One region of the Sphingomonas ginsenosidivorax genome, then DNA from elsewhere that is predicted to be linked to it. Evidence: riboswitches for the same ligand, from Rfam matches in the RefSeq annotation. Region 1 holds a riboswitch; the other holds the start of a gene.
What was found. Region 1 has a riboswitch for cobalamin ahead of FSB78_RS09455 (TonB-dependent receptor plug domain-containing protein). Riboswitches for the same ligand answer to the same signal wherever they lie in the genome.

Region 2: it holds a riboswitch for cobalamin, as region 1 does, so the genes downstream of both, FSB78_RS10910 (TonB-dependent receptor plug domain-containing protein) here and FSB78_RS09455 (TonB-dependent receptor plug domain-containing protein) in region 1, are expected to answer to the same signal.

The regions. Positions count from the first base shown of each region.
Region 1 is NZ_VOQR01000001.1:2,091,529-2,095,999, forward strand. Features, by position in the region: gene FSB78_RS09445 (Rossmann-fold NAD(P)-binding domain-containing protein) at 1-424, shown strand, start outside; gene FSB78_RS09450 (metallophosphoesterase) at 439-1,563, opposite strand; cobalamin riboswitch at 1,751-1,974, shown strand; gene FSB78_RS09455 (TonB-dependent receptor plug domain-containing protein) at 2,157-4,094, shown strand; gene cobW (cobalamin biosynthesis protein CobW) at 4,127-4,471, shown strand, end outside.
Region 2 is NZ_VOQR01000001.1:2,435,703-2,440,173, forward strand. Features, by position in the region: gene FSB78_RS10900 (DUF1636 domain-containing protein) at 1-200, opposite strand, end outside; gene FSB78_RS10905 (hypothetical protein) at 197-712, opposite strand; gene FSB78_RS10910 (TonB-dependent receptor plug domain-containing protein) at 724-2,670, opposite strand; cobalamin riboswitch at 2,799-2,987, opposite strand; gene FSB78_RS10915 (cobyrinic acid a,c-diamide synthase CobB) at 3,011-4,435, opposite strand.

The DNA.
Region 1 (4,471 bases):
CGCGAAGGCGGGGTCGGCGGCCGCCTTTCGCGCGATCGACCATGATTACGCGCTCGCGGTCGCGAGGCAGGTTCGCGCGCGCGGCGCGACCCGCTTCGCGCTGACCTCGTCGATGGGCGCGGATGCCCGGTCCCGCTTCCTCTATCCGCGCACCAAGGGCGAACTCGAACAGGCGGTCGAACGCCTCGGTTTCCGGTCGCTGACGCTGGTGCGCCCCGGCTTCCTCGGTGGCGACCGCGCCGAGCACCGCCCGCTGGAAAGCGTCCTGGGTTCGCTGCTGCGGATCGCCGGCCCCGTCCTGCCGCCCGCCGCGCGCATCAGCCCCGCGGCGACGGTTGCCGAACTCTTGGTCGAAGCGGCGTTGAACGGGGCGCCGGGCTGCCACGTCGTCACGGCCCGGATGATCGCGCTCGCCGCGGGTTGATACGACCGGCGCCGTCAGCGGGCCGCGTGCAGCGTGATGCGCGTCATTTCGGATGGCCGTCCCAGGCGAAGCGCGAAACCGGGCCACAGGCCGGTGCCGTTGCTGACATAGAGCGTCATCCCACCCACCGCATACCGCCCCGACACGTATCCCGCATTGCCGCGGGCGACGAGCCGGTCCAGCCCGACGATCATGCCGCCATGCGTGTGGCCGGACAGCTGCAGCGCCACCCCCCGCGCGGCCGCACGACCCGCCGCGCGGGGCTGGTGATCCATCAGGACGATCGGCACATCCGCCGGCGCGCCCGCCAGCGCCGCCGTCAGGTCCCGCCCGGCCTGTCCGTGCGCCGGCGCCGAGAGGTCGGTGACACCGGCCAGCACGATCCGCGCGTCACCCCGCGTCAGCAGGACATGGGTGTTGGGCAGCATGCGCATCCCGAGCGCCGCGAGATGGCGCATCCATGCGGCGTAATCGAAGAAATATTCGTGGTTGCCGGGAATGGCATACACCCCGTCCGGCGCGCGCAGGTCTTGCAGCGGCGCGACATCCCGGCGGCGCATCGCGACGGAGCCGTCGATGAAGTCGCCCGTGACAACGACCAAGTCGACGTCCGACGCATTGGCGCGATCGACCACCGCCCGCGCCCAGGGCGCCGGGAACAGCCGGCTGATGTGCAGGTCGGTCAGTTGCAGCAGCCGATAGCCCTCGAACGCCGGCGGCAGTCCCTGGATCTCGACCGCGATGTCCTTGACCGGTGGCACGCGCATCGCATTGGCGACCCCGATCGCGGAGAGCAGCGCGGCGACGCCTGCGATCGCATAGCGGACGCTGTCGGGCACACCGACAGACCCCCGCCGCGCCAGCATCGCCGCGAGCGTGCCCAGATCGACCAGGATCTGCAGCACGAACAGGATGACGATCGCACCGAAGGCCCAGTTGAACGCGATCACGATCGCGCGCGGGAATTCGGGGGCGAACACCGAACCCGACGAGAGCCGGCTCCAGAAATGATATTGCGACACCGCGAGCAACAGCAGCGCGATCGCCCCCTTGCTCCATAGCGGCAACGACAGCGGCCATAGCCAGCGCGCGATCAGGAGCAGGCTCGGCACCGCAAAAACGAGATGGAAGATGATCATTCTCCGTCTGCCCGGGGATACCGCGGCACGCTCGCGGTCCCCGATCGTGTCGGGCCCCTACCACGCAGCTGATCCCGGCGGATATCCCCGTCGCGATCCCCCTCTTGAAATCCGACCCTCTTTAAATCCGATTGGCCGCCGCACCGCTTTGCGCTACGGCCCGGCCTCGGATCGCGGTGAGCCCCGTGGTCCGGATGATTGCGCCGGTGCCTCGAAAGAGGCTTAATTGCGGAATGCGGTGCGGACGGCTTGCCTGTCCAACGCCGCGGCTGTCCCTGCAACTGTAAGCGGATAGCGAGATATGCATGTTCGACGGTCGCGTCGGACAGCCACTGGGCCCCACGGCCTGGGAAGGCGCGTATCGAGCATCGACCCGCGAGCCAGGAGACCTGCCGGCGCTGTCGCTCATGCTGTGGTCCAGGGGATGGCCAGGGCACGGACATCGTTCCGTTCGAGCGACGAACGTGCGGCAGGGGCCGCAGGCGGGGCGAGACAGTCGGGCGAACGCGTCCGTTCGACTGGCCGGTCCCCGACGTTCGCGCATGCGAGAACGGCCCCAGTCGCGTCGTCGGACGACGCGGGGGGACTTGTTCGTGAAGACTGTTTTGACATCGCTGCTGGCGCTTGCCGCCGCTTCTGCCGCCGCCACCCCTGCTTTCGCGCAGAGCGACCCGACCCTGCCGACGCTCGATAGCGAGGGCAACGCGATCGTCGTCACCGCGTCGCGCTCGGGCGGCGCGACGCAGGTCCGCGACCTGCCTGCCTCGGTAACGCTGATCGACACCGACGCGCTGCAGCAACGCCAGACGCGGGTCCTGTCCGACGTGCTGCGCGACGTTCCCGGCGTCGCGGTCAACCGCGCGGGCGCGATCGGCGGCATGACTCAGGTCCGCATCCGCGGCAGCGAGAGCAACCACGTCCTCGTCCTGATCGACGGCATCGAGGCATCCGACCCGTATAATGGCGAGTTCGACTTCGGCACGCTGATCGCCGACGAAGCCGCCAGGGTCGAGGTGCTGCGCGGCCAGCAATCCGCGCTCTACGGATCGGACGCGATCGGCGGCGTCATCCAGTACATCACGCTGACCGGCCGCGAGGCGCCGGGCCTTTCGCTCCGCGCCGAGGGCGGGTCGTTCGGCACCGCGTCGGGCGCCGCGCGCATCGCCGGCGCCAGCGACACGGTCGACTATGCGCTGTCGAGCTCGCTCTACCGCACCGACGGCACGCCCACCGCACGCGGCGGCACCCGCGACATCGGCTCGACCAGCATCGGCGCCAGCGCCAAGGCGAGCTGGACCCCCTCGCCCATCTTCAAGCTGACCGGTGTCGGCCGCTACAGCTACACCGATGCGCAGACCAACAATTCGGCGCTCGACGGCCCGCTGTTCGGCTACATCGTCGACAGCCCCGGCGTGCATTTCCGCAACGACGCCTTTTACGGCCTCGCCCGTGCCGAGCTCACGCTCGCCGACGGCCGCTGGACCACCGCGCTGACCGGCCAGTTCGCCGACACCACGCGCAAGAGCTACACCGCGGCCGGGCTCGACTTCGGCGACAAGGGACAGCGCTACAAGGGTTCGTTCGAGAGCAGCTACCGGCTCGACACGGGCAAGCTCGTCAGCCGCATCACCGGCGCGGCCGATTTCGAACGCGAACAGTTCCGCAACACCACGCCGTCCGAGTTCGCCTTCCAGGGCCGCCGCTCGACCGAGAACTGGGGGTTCGTCGGCCAGTATGAAGGCACGATCGACGCGCTGACCGTGGGCGCATCGCTGCGCCGCGACGACAATAACCGCTTCGCCGACACCACCACCTACCGCCTTCAGGCCGGCTACCGCCTGCCCTTCGGCCTGCGCGCACGCGGCGCGTACGGCACGGGCGTCAAGAACCCGGGCTATTTCGAGCTCTTCGGCTATTCCGACGGCCGCTACATCGGCAACCCGAACCTCAAACCCGAAAAGTCCAAGGGCTGGGAGGCCGGCGTCGACCAGGAGATCGGCACCCGCGCGACGATCGGCGCGACCTATTTCGACAGCAAGCTCGAGAACGAGATCTACACCACCTACCCCGCGCCCGACTTCGTCGCGACGCCCGACAATCGCGATACGCTCTCGCGCCAGCACGGCGTCGAGGTGTTCGCCTCCGCGCGGCCGATCGACCAGCTCCGCTTCGACCTCGCCTATACCTGGCTGCACGCACGCGAGGACGGCGCGATCGAGGTGCGCCGCCCGAAGCACGTCGCCAGCGTCAACACGACGGTATTCAGCCGGGACAAGCGCTTCTCGACCACGCTGACGGTGCGGTACAACGGGCGGCAGGCCGACGTCGCGTACACGGATCCGAGCTACGTCCCGGTCCGCGTGTCGCTGCAGGAATATGTCCTGGTCAACCTCGCCGCCGACTACAAGCTGACCGATCGCCTGTCGGTGTTCGGCCGGATCGAGAACCTGGCGAACGAGGATTACGAGGAGGTGTTCAGCTTCGCGACGCCGGGGCGCGCCGCCTATGGCGGGATCCGCGCCAACTTCTGATCACCGTCCCTCGACAACAAAGGAGAAGGTTCGTGAAAATTCCGACCACCGTCGTCACCGGCTTCCTAGGCGCCGGCAAGACCACGCTGATCCGCCACCTGCTGCAGAACGCCAAGGGCCGCCGGCTCGCGCTGATCGTCAACGAATTCGGTGACGTCGGCGTCGATGGCGAGCTGCTGAAGGGCTGCAACGACGCCGCCTGCCCCGAGGACGATATCGTCGAGCTCGCAAACGGCTGCATCTGCTGCACCGTCGCCGACGATTTCCTGCCGACGATGATGACGCTGCTCGACCGCCCCAACCCGCCCGAGCACATCATCATCGAGACCTCGGGCCTCGCGCTGCCGAAACCGCTGATCAAGGCATTCCAGTGGCCA
Region 2 (4,471 bases), 340 kb from region 1:
TCCTGGCACGCGAACAGGCACGGCATCTCCTGCACCGCGACGCGGGCATAGGCATCGTCGCTCGCCTGCACCGCACGCAACGCCTCGACCATCCGCGCCCCGCCGCGCACGCCCTGCGCATCGTCGCGCGCCTCGGCGGAGAAGCGGCACGTGTTGCATGCGACGACCGCCGGGCCATCGGTGACCGGGAGCAGCGTCATGCGAACACCCGCCGTCGCGGCGCGGGCACGCCGACCGCGGTCAGGACGTGATACAGCGCCAGTAACCCGATCAGGATCGCCCCGTTGCGCACGAACTGCCGCGTCATGATCTCGACCGACAATGCGGTGCCGACCCCGCCGAGCGCGAGCGACGCGAGCAAGATCGCCAGCTTGAACGCCACGAACGCCGCGACATAGGCGAGGACGAGCCGCACCGCCGGACTCCCCGTGGCGGCCGCGCTTGCCGCGATCACGCCGGCGATTGCGGCAACCCCGATCGACGCCCCCCACGCGAACGTCGACGCATCCATCGGATAGCCGAGCACGCAGAACCCGACCGCCTGGCTCGCGACCCACGCCGCGATCATCAGCAGCACGCCGTCGCTGCGCCGCATATGCACCGCTGCCAGCGCCGCAAGCGCGGGGAACGGCGTCGCACATGCGAACACCAACGTCGTCGCGGTGCTCGCGATCGTCAGCAACAGGATCCAGCTGGTTGTTGCGCGTGTCATGCTGCCCCCCATCAGAACCGCCCCCGCAGGCCGGCATAGATACTGCGGCCCAGCGTGCCGTAGCGGTACGCGGTCTGGTAATGCTCGTCGAAGAGGTTCTCGGTCCGCGCGAACAGCCGGACCTCGGGCGACAGCGGCAGCTCGGCGCGAAGGTCGACCAGCGTATAGTCGTCGAGCCGCGTCGTGTTCGCCGCATTGTCGTACGTCATCCCCGACCAGCGCACCGCCGCGCCCAGCGATGCCCCGCCCGGCAGCGTATAGGTCGCCGACGCATTGGCCGCATGCCGAGGCCTGCGCGGCAGCCAGTTGCCGAAGGTCGCGCCCGTCGAGCGATCCTCCGACACCGTCCAGCTATAGTTGGACTCGAGGCTCACCCGCCCGATCTCCGCGCGACCGACTGCTTCGATCCCGCGTGCGAACGCGCGCGCGATATTCTGGTAGAAACCCGAGCGTGCCGTCGTTGTCCCCGGCTGGAAACAGAGCGGGTTCGCCGCCACCGTCGGCCGCGCCGGGCAGCTCGAAAAGATGATCTGATCGGTCGTGCGTCGCTCGAAATATGTCCCGCCCAGCGCGACCTTGCCGCCCAGGAACCGCTGCTCGGCGCCCGCTTCCCAGCCATGCGCCTGTTCGGGCGCCAGCGCCTGGTTCCCATATTCGGAATAGAGCTGGTACAGGGTCGGCGCCTTGAACCCCTCGCTGTAGTTGCCGCGCAGCACGGTGCCGGTCGGCAGCACCCAGACGCCACCGCCGGAGACCAGCGTCTTCGACCCGTAGCGGCTGTGATCGTCGTTGCGGACGCCACCGGTCAGCGTCAGCCCCTGGACGATCTCGCCGCTCACCTGCCCGTAGACGCCGGTGATCTCGGCCTTCCCCCGCGCCGGCGCCGGGATCGGCACCGCGAGCGAGGCGGACGGCGACACGCTGCGGAAGCGCGACCGCTCGTTCTCGACCCCGAACGTCGCGTCCCAGCCCCTGGCGATCGCGAAACTGCCCTGATATTCGAGCCGCTGGTTGCGCCCCGCGGCGTCGAACGACTTCTGCCGTGCGCGCGCCGGCCCGTAATTGTCGCGGTCGGTGTCGGTATAGCCATAGGCGACGCGGTTGCGCAGTCGTGCGTCGAACAGGTCGATGTTCAATCCCGCATAGCCGACGAACTCGCGGTTGAGCGTGTAGTCGGCGGTGTCCGCGATGGTCGAATCGAGATCGGCGCGCCCGCTCGAATAATAGCCGCGGACATCGGCGCTGATGCCCTGCGCGATGTCGAGCACCGCGCGCCCCGTCACGCTGCGGTTGGTATAGCCGTCCTTCTCGCGTCCGCCGAACGCCGGCGCGATCACCGAGATGCCGTCGGTCGTGAAGCTCTGCCCGCCGATCCGCCACGCCAGCGGCCCGGTCCGCCCGCCGATCCCGGCACGCGCGCTGACCGTCTGCCGCGACCCCGATTCGACATCGAAACTGCCCTCCAGGTCGCGCGTCGGCAGCGGCGTGACGATGTTGACGACGCCGCCGATCGCCTGGCTGCCCCACAGGATCGACTGGGGCCCGCGCAGCACCTCGATCCGGCTAGCATCGCCGACCAGCAGGTTGGCGAAGTTGTAGCCACCACCCGCCGACGACGGGTCGTTGAGCTTCACGCCGTCGATCACCACCACGGTCTGGTCGGTCTCCGCGCCGCGGATCCGCAGGCTCGTGTTGGTGCCGTAGCCGCCGTTGCGCGACAGGCTGACGCCCGGGGTGCGCAACAGCAGGTCGGCGACGGTCAGATCCTGGTTGCGGTCGATCGCAGCCTTGTCGAGCACCGTCACCGATGCGGCAACACGGTCGATACTGGTCGGCGCGCGCGTTGCGGTCACGACGATCGCGTCGGCGCCGCTGTCGGCGGCAGCGTCGGGCTTCGGCGCCTCTTGCGCGAACGCGGAGGTGGATAGGAACAGGCTGGCGAGTATAAATGTCTTCACGGGTACCCCTTCATGACTTCGGGACCCGAGCCACGAAGGAGGAAGCACAACACCTCCTCCTGCGAAGCGCAGGTCGGCGATGTCGTCACGCGGGTTTTCCCCGTCCGTTCGGCGCACCCTGGCCGGACGAAAGACGACCGCGTCAGGCAGGTCTCCTGGCTAGCGGGTCAGTGTCGATTCGTACCGCCTTCTCAGGACCCGAAAGTCCCAATGGCATGTGGCACGGCGACTCGCCGCTTACAGTTGCAGGGGCAGCCGGGGTTTTCCCGTTCCCTTTTCATCCCCGTCGCCGGGGAACCTTACGCCCCCGCGTGCTAGGGCCGCCCCCGATCCGCGTCAATCAGGCGATCAGGTGGAAGAAGGATCCGCTGACGTGGCCGGCGCGGTGGCCCGCCGGCGGCAAGGGATTGCCCTCGCCATCCGCCATCTCGGCGAGGTTCCCCGGCGCACCCCCGGTGACGGTCGCATAGTGGAATTCGTGCCCGCGATGCGTCTGACCGGCTTCGGCAAAGGACGTTGCCTCGCGCCACGTCACATGGCGATAGCCGAGGTTGAGCTTGCGCTGCGTGAAACTCGTCTCGACCGGCAACAGCTCCGCCATCGCGTGGCGTATGCCATCGGCATCTGTCAGCGACTGCCCTAAAACCATATAGCCCCCGCACTCGCCATGCACCGGGCGCGTCTGGGCGAACCGCCGCAGTCCGCCGAGGAACCGCGCGTTTCCCGCCAGCCGCCCGGCATGCAGTTCGGGATACCCGCCCGGCAGCCAGCATGCATCGGCGTCTTCCGGCGGTGCCTCGTCTGCCAATGGCGAGAACCACAGCATCTCCGCCCCAGCCCGCCGCCAGCCGTCGAGCAGATGCGGATACAGAAACGCAAACGCCGCATCCCGCGCTATCGCGATCCGCTCGCCCGGCGGGCGGAGGAAGGGCGGCGCCCCATCCACTCTCTCGTCATCCCCGCGGAGGCGGGGATCCAGACTGGCCACCCTTAAGGCAGGCAGCGCAACGTTGGAGTTTATGGATCCCCGCCTCCGCGGGGATGACGAACGTTGGTCGGGTCCAGCCAACGACCCAGCCCCCGCCACGACCGCATCCAGATCGACATGCGCCGCCACGCAATCCGCCATCGCCTCGATCCGCGCGTCCAGGTCCGCCGTCTCTCCCGCCTGCACCAGCCCCAGGTGCCGCGACGGCATCTCCAGCCGCGTGTCGGTCGGCACGAACCCCAGCAGCGGCACCGAGGTCCGCGCGAATCCCGCTTCGATCATCCGCCGGTGCCGGGGGCTCGCACAGCGGTTGACGATCGCCCCCATCACCGGCGGCGCCCCCGGAAAGCTCGCCAGCCCGTGCGCAACCGCCGCCAGCGACTGCGCCGCCCCCGACGCATCGAGCACCAGCAGCACCGGCCACCCCAGCATCGCCGCGATATCCGCCGTCGCCCCGGTCGCCGCTCCGCTCGCCAGCCCGTCGTACAGTCCCATCGCTCCCTCGGCGACGATCAGGTCTGCCTCCGCGGCGATCCCCGCGGCGAGTGCGGCGATCATCGCCGGCGTCATCGCGAACCCGTCGAGATTGCACGACGGCCGTCCCGTCGCCACCGCATGGAACGCCGGATCGATATAGTCCGGCCCGGTCTTGGCACCCCCGATGCGAAGCCCGCGCCGCGACAGCGCACGCTGCAGTCCGATCGTCACCACCGTCTTGCCGCTGCCCGATCGCGGGGCCGCCACGATCAACCCGCGCGCCATGTCCGTCATGCTCATCCCCCGCGCCTGCCACTGCGTCGGCCGGTGCACAAT